2 linked regions of the Parabacteroides chongii genome follow. The protein of the gene in region 1 interacts with the protein of each later gene in a pairwise test. Links are inferred from orthologs where the notes say so. Each region holds a gene or a part of one and is shown on either strand. Other genes may lie near its edges. The genes, in order: dprA and recA.

Region 1 (8,793 bases):
CAGAGCTATCGAATGTAGTTCCATCCAGTAATGTACCCGTATAATGTACTTTTACTTTATCTTCTTTTGTAGGTTTTGCACCTGTACCTTCAGTTTCTACTTTATATTGCAAGCCGCTTTCTGTTGTGATAACGCCTTCTTTCGTTTTGTTTTCAGCAAGGAATTTATCACCTTCATCTTTTGCTTTCTGGGCTTCTTTAGCCTGAGCCTCTACGAAATAAGTATTCAGATAAGCCTGAGCCTGTTCCATAGTCATCTTCGCACCAGTAGTGTCGCTCTTCAAAGCTGCTTCGAAACCTGCCAACAGATCGTCTATATTCACAGGACCGCCAGGCATACCTTCCAGATTCTGTTTGAACATACTTCCGTTCGCAATACCGATTGCATAGCTCGCGCTATCCGCACCAGTTTTCAGGCTCGCACTTCTTTTTGAGTCACAAGATGTGGCAGAAACGCCCAACGCTACAATAACCGTAGCAACTAAAACATTAATCTTTTTCATTTTTCTCTATAAATTATTTTACTATGTCCAATAATTCAACATCAAACACCAATGCGCTGTTCGGCTCGATAGCTTCTCCTGCTCCGTGCTCGCCATAAGCCAGGTTGGAAGGAATGAACAGTCTCCATTTGGAACCTACCGGCATCAGCTGCAATGCTTCCACCCATCCCGGGATTACCTGTGATACTCCGAATACAGCCGGTTCACCGCGCTGTACTGAACTATCAAACACTGTACCGTTGATTAAAGTTCCGTGATAATGACATTTTACGCTGTCGGAAGCAGTCGGTGTCGGGCCTTCACCTTTCTGAAGTACCTGATATTGCAATCCGCTGGGCAGCGTTACAACGCCTGCTTTTCCTTTATTAATGTTCAGGAATTCTTCGCCTGCTTTCTTATTGATCTCAAATTTTTCTTTTTGCAGCTTCATGAAGTAATCGTTGATCACCTGCTTAGCTTCGTCATAACTGATTTCAGGAGTCTGGTCACCCAAAATATCTTTTAATCCTTTTACAAAGTCTTCAATTTGAAGATCATTAATGCCCGAGTTCTGGAAATTATTTCCGATACTTAAGCCAAGTGCATAACTTACTTTATCCATTCTTTTTCGTTTTCAACTAATTACAAGCTACAAAAGTAATGCTTTTAACTACACAAACGTCATCAAAAGGTACTTTTTTATTACTTTTGCATCTGTTATGGGGAGAAAGCATTGAAACTATTCCACAGCAGGCCAAAAGATTATTCGCCATACCCCCTGTTTTTCTAAACATTCTGACAGACAAATCGTTTATATATTAAAACGATAAGGTTATGAGACACATTAAGAAATGGGGAATAGCGCTGGCTGCAATCACGGCTAGTGCACAGTTTAATCCGGCAGATGCCTGCACCAGAGTTGTCTATCAGGGAAAAGATAATACAGTATTGACGGGACGGACCATGGACTGGAAAGAAGACACCCGCAGCAACCTTTGGATATTTCCGCGGGGAATGCAGCGTAACGGCGAAATAGGTAAAAATCCTCTGGAATGGACTTCCAAATATGGCAGTGTAGTGACTTCAGCCTACGATATCTGCAGTACGGACGGAATGAATGAAAAAGGACTGGTAGCCAACCTACTTTGGCTGGCTGAATCGGAATACCCACAATGGGACGGAAAGAAACCGGGATTATCCATTGCTGCATGGGTCCAATATATGCTGGATAATTTTGCAACAGTAGACGAAGCGGTCACTTTTGTCGAAAAAGGAACATTTGAAGTGGTATCGGATATGATGCCGGATGGTACCCGGATGGCGACATTGCATCTTTCCATCTCTGACGATAAAGGTGACAATGCAATCTTTGAATATGTAAACGGCAAGTTAAACATCCATCACGACAAATCCTACCAGGTCATGACAAACTCACCTGTTTTCGATCAGCAGTTGGCTTTGGACGATTACTGGAAGAACATCGGAGGGACGACTTTCTTACCCGGAACCAACCGGGCTGCCGACCGTTTTGTACGTGCTTCTTTCTATATCAATGCCATCCCGAAAGTAGAAGACATGCGTACAGCAGTGGCAAGCGTATTCAGTGTGATCCGCAACACATCTGTTCCGTTAGGAATCACAACACCTGACCAGCCGAATATTTCATCGACGATATGGAGAACGGTCTCCGATCAGAAAAATAAAGTCTATTATTATGAATCGACTATCCATCCCAATATCTTCTGGGTGGATCTCAAGGATGTGGATTTTTCAGAAAAGGCACCCGTGAAAATGCTGGATCTCGTGAGCAGCAAAACGTATGCCGGTAATACGGCAGATCAGTTTGTTACTACTAAACCTTTTAAATTCCTGGGAGCTCATTAAGCTCCCTTTTTTATGCAATATCCTCACTCAACTTCACCCGCAGGTCATTTTGATAGGTATGCATGAACTTCTCCAGATCGAAAAACAAGTAAGAAAGGAGTTTGATGATAGGATTTTTTATCCGAATGGTTTCCGTTGATGTAAAATGCGTTCCGCCTGTACTGGTTGACTTCAATTCACCTTTCCAATGGCCGGTGAATCCGTTCCCCCGGATAATATCAAACTCATACAACGAATAAGGCTGTTTATTGGCTGTCCGGAAACGGATGACGGAACCATTCTTCGCGATCTCGTCCCAAACTTCTATCCCATCATTTTCTTCTATAATGACAACCTTTTCCAAATCGCTGCGATAACCACAATCTGCGTTATTCGTCAGCGCATTATAAACCTTTTCCGGCGATGCATTGTAATAGCATTCGCTGGTTGCGGTTCTTTCATTCGGCAGAAGAAGGCCAACAATACAAATCAAAGCCACAATCCCCACCACAATAATAAAAAAGTAAATAAAAAAGGACATCATTATAATCTAATTTCTAAATAACTGAATCACTGATCTTTCGCAAATGTAACCAATTAAAAGAACATAACAGAAACATTACGGATAAAATTAATACCTCCTTTTCCCGTCTCCCCTGGTCCCGGTTTCTTTATTTCATATACAGGGAATAAAAAACAAAAGTTCATTTCAATTCCTTATTCCGGAAAAAATATTCGGATCGTATAAACAAAAAAGGTTTGCTCCGATAGCAAACCTCCATAAACAATTAAAGCCTGTCTCACGACAAGCCCTAATCAAACTTTGTTAACCTTAAATCTAATACTATTATGAAAAAACCACAGTACAAAGATACGCCTACAGCAAGCATTTGTCAAGCTTTTTACAGACAATATATGTTAAGTGCAAAAGCCTCTTTCGCCAAAAAGTGTTAGCTAAAATAAAACTATATACAATACTGGCAAAAACTGCTAAAATTAACAATTAAAATAGACTTTCTTTGCTGAAATATCCGATATAGACTAGATCACCAACTCGGCATACAGCTTCTCGAACGTCGCCTCCAGATCGCAGGAAAAGCCGGGATGCGGACGGGATGTCTGTATCGAAGAACTGCGCACAGCCGTCAGCCAGCGGAAACGTTCAGGGATATCCATGGCAGCGATAGGACCTGCGCTCTTTGCCCCCGAACAGATATGATCGAATACTTTCAGAGCAGCATACAACGAATCCATATCCAGCTCTGAGGAAAACAGACGGAGCTTCTTCTCGTCCACCTGATAACGCGCCTTTATAAAGCGGGCCTGTTTCGAGAACATGATAATACCTACATTAATAAACTCCTCACGTTCCACCCGGGGAACAAAACGGATAACGGCGTATTCATATAAGTGCTTTCCTTGCATCTTGTGCTTCTTTTATAAATGTTTCGGAATGGGGAATCCTTTCTGTCAAAAATTCAATATAGACTTCTCTTATCTCCTGCGGCGTACCGGGACTTTCACTCCAATGCAGCCAGTCGTCCGGAATCAGGGAGACGATCTCACGAACCTTTTCCGGAGTAAGCAAACGTTCGAACTCGGCATTCACTTCTTCCAGCTTACCGGCCTCCGGCAACAAAGCATGATCCTTGATCTGGATAAACGGACTCAAAGCGTGTTTGTGCCAGTTCGACCATGAATAATGGAAGTAAAGCGATGCACCATGATCAATCAGCCACAATTCCTTATGCCACATCAGCATATTGGTATTGCGGGTCGTACGGTCCACGTTGGTCAGCAAGGCATCCAGCCAGACGATCTGCGAGGCCAGCTTTTCTCCTACCTTATTAACTACCGGATCGAATGTCAGTGCGCCCGACAGGAAATGTAATCCCAGGTTCAGACCACGGCTCGCCTGTAACAAATCCTGTATCTCCTCATCACCTTCCGTTCGTCCGAAAGCCTCATCCAGATTTAGGAAGACCAGCTCCGGAACACGAAAGCCCAGTGCACGTGCGACTTCACCACCGATCAGTTCGGCAATAAGCGCTTTGGTTCCATGACCGGCGCCACGGAACTTTACTACATATTTATATTCATCGTCGGCTTCAGCCAAAGCCGGCAACGAACCGCCTTCCCGTAAAGGCATAATATATCTGATCACATTCGCTGTTCGCAATTCCATATTCAAATGCTTTTGACAAAGATAAAGATACTTCCTGTTTACACAAAAGAAACAATCAACATCTCTAAAACAATATAAACAGGCGGTTGTTTTAATTGAAATAAGTTATGAGATGTAACCGTTAGGCAAGCCGGTAGATATTTCCCGGCAAAGTCCTGATCAAACCGTTCATCTCCAGTTCAAAGAGTAAAGATGACAGTTCACGGACAGGCAGATTCAATGCAACAGCCAGTTGGTCGATATGCATCTCGCCTCTTTCACGGAGAACGGTTATTACCGGTGCTGTCCGCTCATCTTCCCCGAAAAACAATTCAGTCTGAACAGGGAGGGAAGAAGCTGTTTCCTTTATATCCCAGCAAAGCGCCGAGATAAGGTCGGAAGCGGAAGTTATCAGCCCAGCCTTATTCTGCCGGATCAAGGCATTGCAGCCTTTCGAATGGAGATCGTTTACCCGACCGGGAAATGCGTAGACATCCCGTCCATAGGAGAAAGCAAGATCGGCAGTGATCAGCGAGCCGCCTTTCTCGGCAGATTCTATCACGACCGTCGCATCCGCCATACCGGCAACAATCCGGTTACGCCGTACAAAGTTCGGCTTATCCGGTTCCGTTCCACTACGAAATTCGGTCAGCAAACCTCCGCGGTCCAACATATCCACTGCTACGGAACGATGCGAAGGCGGATAAATACGATCCAACCCGTGAGCCAGCACACCTACCGTCGGCAAGTTCGCTTTAAGCGCAGCCCGATGGGCACATACGTCGATACCATAAGCCAGTCCGCTTACGATCAGTAAGTTCGGGATAGAAAGCGAAAGGGTGTGTACCAGTTCGTCCGTCATCGCCCTGCCATACTCCGTTGCATGACGGGTTCCAACAATACTGATAATACGAGAAGCATTCAGATCGGCACCGCCTTTAAAATAGAGAAGCACCGGAGCATCAGAGCACTCCTTCAAACGTTTCGGGTAATTCTCATCTGTCAGGAAATAACAGGTGAGCTGGTTCTTTTCGATAAAGGCTAACTCTTTTTCCGCTTGCAGAAGGACTTCCGGGCGTTTGACAGCAGCGGCCGTAGCCGAACCGAAACCCGGAATCTTCTCCAATACATGTTGTGTCTCCGTAAAAACGGCTTCCGCATCACCACAGGTTTGCAGAAGCTGACGGGCCAGGATATCTCCTACCCCGTTTATCATAGTTAAGCCAATTTGGTAAATCCGGTTGTCTGTCATAATCTATCTCATAGTTTATCCTGTATCCTTTTAAGCATTTCGTCGAAATATTCGCCGCGGGTCAGCTTGCCGTCCTGCACAACAACAGACTCAACTTTCCCTTTGGTAGCCAGCACACCGTCCGAAGCCCGATAGATATCCTGTTCAAAAACCAGTTTCACGCCTTTCTTATACACATTCAGGCAGGAGATATAACTGTCGCCGCTCTTCAAGGATGTTTTATAATCGATCTCCACATGAGAGACGAAGCCGTCCACCCCTTTATCGTGCATGGCTCCGAAATTCTCGCCCAGCGATTCGAGGAACTCATGACGGGTATGTTCCATATAATGCTGATAGTTGGAGTTGTTCACTACTCCCTGCAGGTCGCATTCATAGTCGCGCACCTTGTCTGTCAGTTTAAAAATATACTCTTTCATTATTTCAGTTCTTTATCGTTGTTAGGTACCATTTTATACAGGCGGTCGGAAGGGCGTACCTTTTCAGATACTTTGAAGGAGAAACGCTCGCCTTTTACGGTTTCTTCCACCGGCTTCAGGTCGACACGTATCTCATCGATGGTCTGCATCACCGCACCGGTTGTCGGGCCTGTGATCAGAATCTCATCTCCCGCTTTCAGCGAGCCCGATTCCATTTCAAATTCAGCCACACCGATGCCGCTGAAGTATTTGATGCCTTTCGCCACATATACTTTCTTTTTGGTCGAACCGGAACCATACTTGCTGCTCCATTCACCCAAACGCTGTCCCAGATAATAGCCGTCCCAAAAGCCCCGGTTGAAGACGCTTTTCAGACGCTCGTCCCAGACGGCGATCTTTTCTTCATCATATGTTCCACTGCAATAAGCCTTCACTGCTTCTTTATAACATTCAGTCACGAGACGCACATATTCCGGTCCGCGGGCACGGCCTTCGATCTTGAATACCCGCACGCCTGCATCCATCATCTTGTTCATGAAATGGATCGTTTTCAGGTCTTTGGGCGACATGATATATTGATTTTCTATATCCAGTTCGATGTTGCTGTCCTTATCTTTCACCGTATATCCGCGGCGGCAGATCTGCATGCAAGCACCCCGGTTGGCAGACGCATTCATTTCATGCAGGCTCAAATAGCATTTACCGGAAACAGCCATACACAAGGCACCGTGGGCAAACATCTCGATACGGATCAGTTCGCCTCTCGGACCGGTTATCTGCTGTTCTACAATCTGTTTGTAGATTTCGGCTACCTGTTTCAGATTCAATTCGCGCGCCAGCACCACCACATCGGCAAACTGGGCATAGAACTTCAGCGCCTCCACATTCGATATATTCAGCTGGGTAGACAGGTGAACTTCCTGCCCGATCCGGTTCGCATAGCTCATGGCTGCCACGTCTGCCGCAATAATTGCAGAGACTTCCGCTTCCTTTGCCGCATCGATAATTTCACGCATCAATGCCAGGTCTTCCCCGTAAATAACCGTATTAACCGTCAAATAACTCTTAATGCTGTGTTCCTTACAGATGGAGACAATCTTACGCAAATCGTCCGTGGTGAAATTATTGGAAGAGCGCGAACGCATATTCAGTCCTTCAATGCCGAAGTAGATGGAGTCGGCTCCTCCCTGGATAGCTGCCATCAACGACTCATACGAGCCGACCGGCGCCATTATTTCAAAATCTTTCTCGTTCAAAGCTGTTTGGTTTTAAATTAGAAACCACAAAGATACGGCTTTCTTCGCATACTTCTAAGATAAAACCAGTTAACTTTTTATCCGGCATCGGACAATGCACATAATAATATCACATATTTATTTCATTTCATTAGATTTTATTCTCTTAAAATTCCTATATATTATAAATATAGAATATCTATATAGACATTCAGACAATTTTTTTCCCACATTTATCTGTTAATTTTGCGGCATTTAACAAATTAAGACATATGATACAAGCAAAAGCAAGATGGATACAGCTGATGATGATTATTGGTTGTACGACAATGTGGATGACATCCTGTAAAAAAGAGACGTCGGATGCACAGATGAAAGCGTCTTACGCAACAATGAAAGTTTCAACAGCCAATAGGGAGCTGACCATGCCCTATTCAGCGTCTATTCGCGGTCGCCAGGATATAGATATTTATCCGCAAGTATCAGGAACTATCGAACGACTCTGCGTAACAGAAGGACAGGTTGTACGAAAAGGACAGTTACTTTTTGTAATCGACCAAGTACCTTATAAGGCAGCTTTGAAAACGGCTCAAGCCAACGTTGAGGTTGCAAAAGCAGCTTTAGGTACTGCCGAATTGAATTACAACAGCACAAAAGAACTGTTTGCCAAAAAAGTTGTTTCCGAATTCAATCTGAAAACAAGCCAGAACAATTACCTGACAGCCAAAGCGCAACTGGCACAGGCAGAGGCACAGGAGCTAAATGCCCAAAACAACCTTTCTTATACGGAAGTAAAAAGTCCGAGCGACGGAGTAGTCGGTATGCTGCCTTATCGTGCCGGAGCATTGGTCAGTGCCAATATTCCGCAGCCGTTGACAACTGTTTCCGACAATTCAAACATGTATGTGTACTTCTCCATGACGGAAAACCAGCTGTTGGCCATGAGCCGTCAGTACAAAAGCATGGATGAAGCGTTGGCCAATATGCCGGAAGTCACATTGAAACTGAACGACCAGTCTGTTTATGAGCAGAAAGGGAAAATTGAATCCATCAGTGGAGTGATCGACCGCCAAACCGGTACGGTAGGTGTTAGAGCCGTATTCCCGAATGAATCCCGCCTGCTCCATAGCGGAGCATCCGGCAATGTGCTTATTCCGCAAACCTACACAGACTGCATCGTTATCCCGCAAGGCGCAACGGTTCGTTTGCAAGATAAAACCCTTGTTTACAAAGTAGTCGATGGCAAAGCCGTTTCTACATTAATTACCGTAGCCGAAATCAGCGACGGCCGCGAATATATCGTACTTGACGGACTCAAAGTGGGTGAAGAAATTGTATCCGAAGGAGCCGGATTGGTACGTGAAGGAACACAAGTAAAA
Region 2 (8,826 bases), 1.5 Mb from region 1 along the record:
CCAGCCGAATCCCCAGCGGGGACCATACCAGGAAGAGTAAGTCCACCACGGACTGTAACTATACCAAGGGTCATACCAGTTATTATACCACGGAGAGTTCCAACCGTACCAGCCTCCCCAGTTATTACCCACGTTAATGTTCACATTCACATTGGCATTACCGTCTGAGTAATCCGTATCGTAACCATAACTGTAATAACCGTCGCTCAGATACAGATCCACCTGGTCTGCACCGGCAATCGTGATCTTACTCGGAGAATGATAACGAACAATACGCTCCGTATATTCCGTATCCGAACGGCGTTCCGATTTCTTCGTTACCTTTTGGTTGTTATCCGGTAATTCTTCGATATAAGTTCCGTCCTCGTCATCGAAGTCCTCATCATAAGGTTCTTCCACGTCGACAGATGTATATCGCCTATTGTATTCATCTACGTCCCTGTTTTCTTCAAACGCCGGATGCGAATCCGAAGCCGATGCCAAAACGATTGCAGATGAAGATCCCGTTGCATCTTCTTTTTTGGGCTGTATAACCTTCTCTTCTGTTTTTTCTTTCTTTTTTTCTTTACTTGAAGAGAAATACACATCATCAAAGAACTCCTCCTGGGCTGCGGCACTGAAGCCAACCAGGAGCATCACCACTAAAGATGTTAATTTCATGGGTTTCATATTCGTTTCTCCTCTACATTAATATATTTATTCTACTGTTTAGACTCTGTTTCCATTGTCAGGGTTTAAATGCGTACTCTTAATAACTCTAAAAATCTCGCATTCTACATACAAATATAACGCGTTCCCAATAAGAACCAAGCATTTATATATACTTTAACTTTAATATTTATCCAGGCATTGCGTTTACATTAAATAAGATGCAGTTCGACTTACAAACGCTGCACCACTTCCCCTAAGAGAAAAAGACACGACTCACCGTCCGATTGTTTTTAGACTACTGTTTGATTTTTTCCAAAGATAAATCGTATATTTGTCCTTTGGTTTAAAACCTTGTAAACTGTATATTAACAAGATTAATTCTATTTGTAAATGGGAAGAGTATTAGTTATTGGTGCAGGGGGCGTAAGTACCGTTGCTGTTAAAAAGATCGCGATGAACGCTGATGTTTTTACCGATATCATGGTGGCCAGCCGCACGAAAAGCAAGTGCGACCAGATTGCTGCCGATATCAAGAATGTGAAGGTGAAGACAGCACAGGTCAATGCGGACAACGTGGACGAGCTCGTTGCATTGTTTAATGACTTCAAGCCCGAGTTGGTTGTCAACCTGGCTTTACCTTATCAGGACCTCTCCATCATGGACGCCTGCCTGGCTTACGGTGTCAGCTATCTCGACACCGCCAACTACGAACCGCTGGACGAGGCGAAATATGAATATAGCTGGCAGTGGGCCTACAAAGACCGCTTTGAAAAGGCGGGGCTGACGGCTATCCTGGGATGCGGATTCGATCCGGGCGTAACAGGAGTATATACAGCTTATGCAGCAAAGCATCATTTCGATGAAATCCAGTATCTGGACATCGTAGACTGCAACGCAGGCGATCACCACAAGGCATTCGCCACGAACTTCAATCCGGAAATTAATATCCGCGAAATCACCCAGCGTGGTAAATATTTCGAGGACGGGGAATGGAAAGACACCGATCCGCTGTCGGTACACAAGCCGCTGAACTACCCGAATGTAGGTCCGCGCGAATCGTACCTGATGTATCACGAAGAGCTGGAAAGTCTGACAAAGAACTTCCCGACCATCAAGCGTGCCCGCTTCTGGATGACGTTCGGACAGGAATACCTGACTCATTTACGTGTAATCCAGAATATCGGCATGTCGCGTATCGACCCGATCATGTACAACGGACAGGAGATCGTTCCGATCCAGTTCCTGAAAGCCGTACTGCCTAACCCGGGTGACCTGGGCGAAAACTATACGGGCGAAACTTCTATCGGCTGCCGTATCCGCGGTATCAAGGACGGAAAAGAACAGACTTACTACGTCTACAACAACTGCAGCCACGAAGCAGCCTACAAGGAAACAGGCGCACAGGGCGTAAGTTATACGACAGGCGTTCCCGCCATGATTGGTGCCAAGCTCTTCATGCAGGGAATATGGAAGAAACCGGGCGTATGGAACGTGGAAGAGTTCAATCCGGATCCGTTCATGAAAGAACTGAACGAGCAAGGTTTGCCCTGGCACGAAATGTTTAATGTAGACCTTGAGTTGTAAGAATAATGAGTAATATCTACAGGATACTGCGTCTTAGCACACGTATCAAAAGCAGAAGGATCAAGCTGTTAGGGATTTGGGCCTTTCACCTGCTGGGTAAAAGGTACATCGGCATTTTCCTCGATCCGGTACTGGCTTGCAACTACAGGTGCAAGATGTGTTATTTCAGCGATGAAGAAAAAAGAAAGACCTACCGTGGTATCCTGGGATATGAAGATATAGAAACAATTGCCGGCCGTTTGTTTCACCGGGCATTGAAGCTTCAGATTGGCTGCGGGGCGGAGCCTACATTATATAAAGACCTGGTAAAAGTCATTTCGCTGGGTAAAAAATACAATGTTCCTTACATCTCAATAACTTCAAACGGAGCTTTATTGACCAGGGAGTTATTGACGGAGGCAATCGAAGCCGGGCTCGACGAACTGACATTATCGGCGCACGGGGTCACACGGGAGACTTATGAATACCTGATGGCAAACGGCAAGTTTGACCGGTTCCAGGAGTTACTGGCTGATATTGCTGAAATAAAAAAGAAATATCCGGCATTCAAATTACGTATAAACTATACGATCAACAACAGGAATCTGAATGAGTTAAGCCGTATCTGGGAGGTGATCGGGGATGAAATGGACATTCTCCAGCTAAGGCCCATCCAAAAGATCGGGAATACCGAATACCAGGATTTCGACCTTACACAGATTTACGAGAAGTATGATACGATATTAGTCCCGTTGATAGAAGAATGCAAACGTAGAAATATTGTTTGCCTGGTTCCTCAGAAACAGAATCTTATCATACTCGAAAATGACGAGGTCGAGGACGACGGCATTGAAAAGGCTACTTACTGCTACGTCTCTCCCCAAGGCTGTTGGAAAGATGATTTCGATTACCGGACAGAGACATTCGAATCGTATGCATCCAGGGTACACCTGGGCAGGAAACTGTTCGGCAAAGTACTGAAAGGAGGCAACCACCGGAAAGTGGTAGTGACGCGTAAGATGAATTATAACATTAAATAAACTGAATAATATGGCATTACAAGTTGGAGACAAAGCCCCCGAAGTGTTGGGGACTGATCAGAACGGAAATGAAATAAAACTCAGCGATTTCAGAGGTAAGAAGCTAGCGCTTTACTTTTACCCGAAAGACAACACAAGCGGTTGCACGGCAGAAGCCTGCAGCCTGCGTGACGGTTACCAGGAGCTACAGGCAGCCGGTTACGAAGTGGTCGGGGTAAGTAAAGACAGCGCAAAATCCCACCAGGGATTCATTGCGAAGCAGAACCTGCCTTTCAACCTGATCGCTGACACGGACACAGCCCTGCAACAAGCCTTTGGCGTATGGGCGGAAAAGAAACTGTACGGACGTTCATACATGGGGACTCTCCGTACCACCTTTATTATCAACGAAGACGGTGTCATCGAAAAGATAATCGGTCCGAAAGAGGTGAAAACAAAAGACCATGCTAATCAAATCCTTAATTCATAAAAGGGATGGCAAAAGAAGACAATTTATTCGAAGAGGGAAAAACCCCGGAAGGTAAACCGGCTGTAAATGCCGACAAGTTAAAAGCATTGCGCGCAGCAATGGACAAGATTGAGAAGAACTACGGAAAAGGTTCTATCATGAAGTTGGGTGACGAAAGTATAGAAGCAATAGAAGTGGTTCCGACCGGTTCTATCGCACTGAACGCCGCTCTGGGCGTTGGCGGTTATCCGAAAGGACGCGTTATCGAGATATACGGACCGGAATCTTCCGGTAAGACAACCCTGGCGATTCACGCTATTGCCGAAGCACAAAAAGCGGGTGGTATCGCTGCCTTTATCGATGCGGAACATGCGTTCGACCGTTTCTATGCGGAAAAGCTGGGTGTCGATGTGGAAAACTTATGGATCTCACAGCCGGACAACGGTGAGCAGGCATTGGAAATTGCCGAACAGCTGATCCGTTCGTCTGCCGTGGATATTATCGTTATCGACTCTGTTGCGGCATTGACGCCGAAAGCCGAAATCGAAGGCGATATGGGTGACAGCAAGATGGGTCTGCAGGCACGTCTGATGTCTCAGGCATTGCGTAAGCTGACCGGTGCGATCAATAAGACAAACACGACTTGTATATTTATCAACCAGTTGCGTGATAAGATCGGTGTGATGTTCGGTAACCCGGAAACGACTACCGGCGGTAACGCGCTGAAATTCTATGCTTCCGTACGTCTGGATATCCGTAAGATCGGTACGTTGAAGGATGGCGACGAAGTGAAAGGCAACCAGGTTCGCGTGAAAGTAGTGAAGAACAAGGTGGCTCCTCCTTTCCGTAAGGCTGAATTTGATATCATGTTCGGCGAAGGTATTTCCAAGGCGGGAGAGATCATCGACCTGGGTGCAGAACTGAACATCATCAAGAAGAGCGGTTCCTGGTATAGCTACAACGATACAAAACTGGGACAGGGACGTGATGCCGCCAAACAATGCGTCAACGACAATCCTGAACTGGCAGAAGAATTATCCGGATTGATATTCGAAGCATTGAAAGGATAAGCTACGCAGATTATCAGAAAGCTATTACCGGACGCAGATTACGCAGAAAACGCAGACTTTCGCAGATTTATTTTTTTAACAAGTCTGCGAGATTCTGCGCTTCGTCTGCGTAATCTGCGTTCCCTAATATCAACTTTTGACACAGTTTTTATTTAATTCTCTTCCTATCATGACAAACAAAGACAAATATCGCTTTCTGTGCAGTAATGAAAGCAGCTTGCCGCTTTTTTCACGCGACTGGTGGTTGGATGTAGCCTGCGGAGAAACGAAATGGGATGTCTTGCTGGTCGAAGAGAAAGGGAAGATACTTGCCGCCATGCCTCTGTATATTCCCCATCAAGGAATCATATCGATGCCTGTCTATACGCAAACCATGGGTCCCTGGTTCGCTCCGGAACCTCCGGATGCCAAATATACCCGGACATTGGGGAAACGCCAGGCGATATGCAAGGAGTTCACAGACGCATTAAAGGCTTATCCGCATTTCCTGCAAAACTTCAATTACAGGATAACGGACTGGCTGCCTTTTTACTGGGAAGGATACAAACAGACGACACGTTATACGTATCTGTTGAATGCCATACAGGATGAGCCTGTCCTTTGGGAAAACATGAGTCCCAACATTCGCCGGAACATTACAAAAGCCAAAGAGAAATTCGGTATCACCATCCGGAAAGGAATATCCATAGCCGATTTCCTGAAGATACAATCGCTGACCTTCGAACGTCAGCATCTTGCCGCCCCCAAAAGGCAAGACACACTGAGACAGTTGATCACAGCCTGCCGCGAACGCAATCAGGGCGACTTATGGGGAGCCTATGACGACAAAGGACAACTACACGCAGTCGCTTTCATCGCCTGGCAGGAAAGCTGCGCTTATTACCTCGCCGGAGGAGGCGATCCGGCATTACGAGCTTCGGGAGCTCACAGCCTGCTCCTTTGGGAGTGTATCCGTTATGCCTCCCGATACACTACGACATTCGACTTCGAAGGTTCCATGATTCCGGGTGTTGAACGCTTTTTTCGTGAATTCGGGGCAATTCAGGCACCTTTCTTCACAATAACAAAAGGAAATCTCAGTTTATTACATAGAGCCTGGCTTAAGATAAAGGAACGGATATGAACAATCACGCTTTACATTATATAATACGCTTCCTTCTCGGAGAGGATATTCCCGGGGAAATTGTTGCTGCTATCGGATATACGAATAACATAAAACATTTTGAGCGTTATAGTATCGTGATCATACCTTCCGGATTCTTTTCCAGCCGCGTATACGGCACAGCTTCTTCCCTTCCGGAATTACCCTTGCAGGAAATCGAAGGGACTCCTCTCCTGTTCGGCTCGCCTTTGGTGGAGTTGGTTGGCGAAACACTGGTGATCCATGCGGATATCATTGCCAGCACGTACTTTCTTATCACCCGCTATGAGGAAATTATACAACGGAACGTCAGGGATGAACACGGACGTTTCCCCGGAAAGCAATCTCTTCCCTATCGGGCAGGGTTCCTTCACCGCCCGATCGTCGACGAATACCGCTTGCTCCTGCGCAAATGGTTGCAGCAATACGGTCTCCGCATACCGGATGTAAAGAAAGAAATACAGCATATTTACCTGACTCACGACCTGGACATGCCCACTCTTTACCGTACATGGAAAGGAGTTATCCGCTCGGTTCGGGATAAAAGAGGCATCCTGCAATCCGTACAAGGGAAATACGGACCGTTGGAAGAGGATCCGTACTATACATTTCCCTGGCTGTTTGAACAAAATAACGTATTACGGGAACAGGTTGGCAAAGATATTTGCCAGGCGATCCTTTTTATCCGCAGCGGAGGCAAAACCAAACAGGACAGACCTCGTTACAGCCTGCGCAGCAAAGACATAGGCCAGTTATTGGAGTCTGTTTACAGCAATGATATGGCTATCGGACTGCACGCCAGCTATCAGGCTGGTCTGTCACCGGACCTGATAAAAAAAGAGAAAGCCGTACTGGAAGAGCATACCGGAAAAAGCATCCGCCTGAACCGTCACCATTTCCTTTCCAGCCGTGAACCGGAAGATATGACTCAACTGGAAGCGGCCGGTATAACGGATGATTTTACGATGGGATATGCCGATGTTGCCGGATTCAGGTTAGGCACCAGTTATCCGGTGCGCTGGATCAATCCGGTCAGCCGTCGTTTGTCTTCCATCCTGCTGCATCCGCTCACGGTCATGGATTGTTCTTTAGAAGAAAAGAAATATATGGGATTGAATTACGAAGAAGCACAGGCATATAGCCTGAACCTTGCCGAACAAGTGAAAAATGCCGGCGGAGAACTGACACTCTTATGGCATAACACCAGTGCCCAAGAAAGCACTGATAGTTATTTACGCAAACTCTACAGCCATTTATTAAACGAACTCGCAAAGAAATGAAAATTGTCACTATTGTCGGAGCCAGGCCCCAATTCGTCAAGGCTGCCATGGTTAGCCGGGCGATTCATGAATACAACAAAAAGAATGAAACGCCGTATGAGGAACTGCTTCTTCATACGGGGCAGCATTATGATACCAATATGAGCGACATCTTTTTCAATAGCATGGGAATCCCCCAGCCCGCCTGGCAACTGCAATGCGGGAACGGGACGCATGGAGAGATGACCAGTCGTATGCTCATCGAAATAGAAAAAATATTACTGGATACTTTACCCGATTATGTGTTGGTTTACGGTGACACGAACTCGACACTGGCAGGTGCATTGGCTGCTTCCAAACTTCATATACCGGTAGTTCATGTAGAAGCCGGACTTCGCAGTTTCAACAAGCAGATGCCGGAAGAGATCAATCGCATCCTGACCGACCATATGGCAACGATCTTGTGTTGCCCGACTTTCGCTGCCGTCAGGCATTTGGCTAACGAAGGGATACAAGAGGGAGTTCACCATGTCGGGGATGTCATGTATGATGCCGCATTGACTTTCGGCAAATTGGCTGACACTTCCTCCGCTATACTCGACCGGCTGAAGCTGGCCAGCAAAGAGTTCAGAATATGTACGGTACACAGGGCAGAGAACACGGATAGTCCGGAGAGGATATCCGGTATCGTCGATGCAATCAAAGAAATATCGTCCCTTTCCTGCCCGACTGTTTTACCCCTCCATCCCCGTACACGAAATTGTCTGGAAAAGCAAGGTCTGTTACATTCACTGGAAAGTCACGAAGGGATACGGATCATTCCTCCGATCAGTTTCCTGGATATGGTCATGCTGGAAAAACATGCGGCAACGATCCTGACAGATTCGGGCGGCGTACAAAAAGAGGCATATTTCCATCACACTCCCTGTATAACATTACGGGATGAGACAGAATGGGTAGAGACGGTTGAAGCCGGCTGGAACCAGATTGCCGGATATAAAAAAGAGAATATCCTGCATTGTCTCGGGAAGCGGCCGGAAAGAAAAGAAATCCTGGAATACGGAACAGGAAGTGCTTCAAAAAACATTATCGATCTGCTATGAAGAAAGTACTGATCATCTGCGATCTTTTTCCACCGGCTTTCGGTCCGCGCATGGGATATCTATGCAAATATCTCGGAAGTTACGGATGGGAACCGGTTGTTCTGACGGAAGCCGTAGAAGAAAATACGTTTACATTCCTGGCAAATAAATGTGAAGTCGCATATGTGAATTATTATACAGCCAAAGGGCGCTTTACCCGAAAGTTACAATGGATCAGCACACTTTTGCTCGATCTTTGTTTCGGATATAAGGATATCCGTATGTATAAAGAGGCGGAAAAGCTGGTCAAAAGAAATAAGTTCGATCTGGTTTTATGCAGCAGCTTCCGGACATTTCCCTTGCCGGCAGCACGCAAGGTAGCCCGAAAACATCAACTGCCTTTAGTTGTCGACCTGCGGGATATCATCGAACAATATACCGGAAATGAATTTATATCTCACCCGCTCCCTTCTTTCCTGGGATTAAACAAATTGTTTGTTTCAGTCTTTAAACGGAAAAGTCTCAGGGATAGAAACCGGGTGTTAAGGCAGGCTGATTTTGTAACAACAATC

What was found.
Region 2: the proteins of dprA (region 1) and recA interact in binary tests that used the Bacillus subtilis proteins (3 or more experiments, as listed by UniProt). The link is inferred for Parabacteroides chongii from one-to-one orthologs.

What each region holds. Positions count from the first base shown.
Region 1 is NZ_CP120849.1:2,104,365-2,113,157, reverse strand. Bases 3,706-6,559 are described here. They hold dprA (DNA-processing protein DprA), read right to left. Parts: upstream 5,761-6,559; coding sequence 4,651-5,760; downstream 3,706-4,650. Other genes in these bases: P3L47_RS07900 (peptidase U32 family protein), read right to left, coding at 6,179-6,559; P3L47_RS07905 (acyl-CoA thioesterase), read right to left, coding at 5,769-6,179; P3L47_RS07915 (HipA family kinase), read right to left, coding at 3,747-4,529; P3L47_RS07920 (DUF3037 domain-containing protein), read right to left, coding at 3,706-3,769. Outside these bases: BamJ family beta-barrel-assembly machinery protein, read right to left, coding at 1-502; BamJ family beta-barrel-assembly machinery protein, read right to left, coding at 516-1,103; P3L47_RS07930 (linear amide C-N hydrolase), read left to right, coding at 1,316-2,365; P3L47_RS07925 (hypothetical protein), read right to left, coding at 2,376-2,888; more of P3L47_RS07920, read right to left, coding at 3,386-3,705; more of P3L47_RS07900, read right to left, coding at 6,560-7,435; P3L47_RS07895 (efflux RND transporter periplasmic adaptor subunit), read left to right, coding at 7,687-8,793. UniProt on the Bacillus subtilis protein: Protein that helps load RecA onto ssDNA during transformation. Binds cooperatively to circular ssDNA, is able to bridge different segments of DNA. Favors the loading of RecA onto SsbA- or SsbB-coated ssDNA and formation of RecA-DNA filaments.
Region 2 is NZ_CP120849.1:3,564,346-3,573,171, reverse strand. The notes cover bases 2,864-5,750. They hold recA (recombinase RecA), read left to right. Parts: upstream 2,864-3,728; coding sequence 3,729-4,772; downstream 4,773-5,750. Other genes in these bases: P3L47_RS13285 (GNAT family N-acetyltransferase), read left to right, coding at 4,942-5,750; bcp (thioredoxin-dependent thiol peroxidase), read left to right, coding at 3,265-3,723; P3L47_RS13300 (radical SAM protein), read left to right, coding at 2,864-3,254. Also shown: P3L47_RS13310 (hypothetical protein), read right to left, coding at 1-669; P3L47_RS13305 (saccharopine dehydrogenase family protein), read left to right, coding at 1,042-2,235; more of P3L47_RS13300, read left to right, coding at 2,241-2,863; more of P3L47_RS13285, read left to right, coding at 5,751-5,895; UDP-2,3-diacetamido-2,3-dideoxy-alpha-D-glucuronate deacetylase VimE, read left to right, coding at 5,892-7,193; wecB (non-hydrolyzing UDP-N-acetylglucosamine 2-epimerase), read left to right, coding at 7,190-8,275; P3L47_RS13270 (glycosyltransferase), read left to right, coding at 8,272-8,826. UniProt on the Bacillus subtilis protein: Multifunctional protein involved in homologous recombination, DNA repair and competence.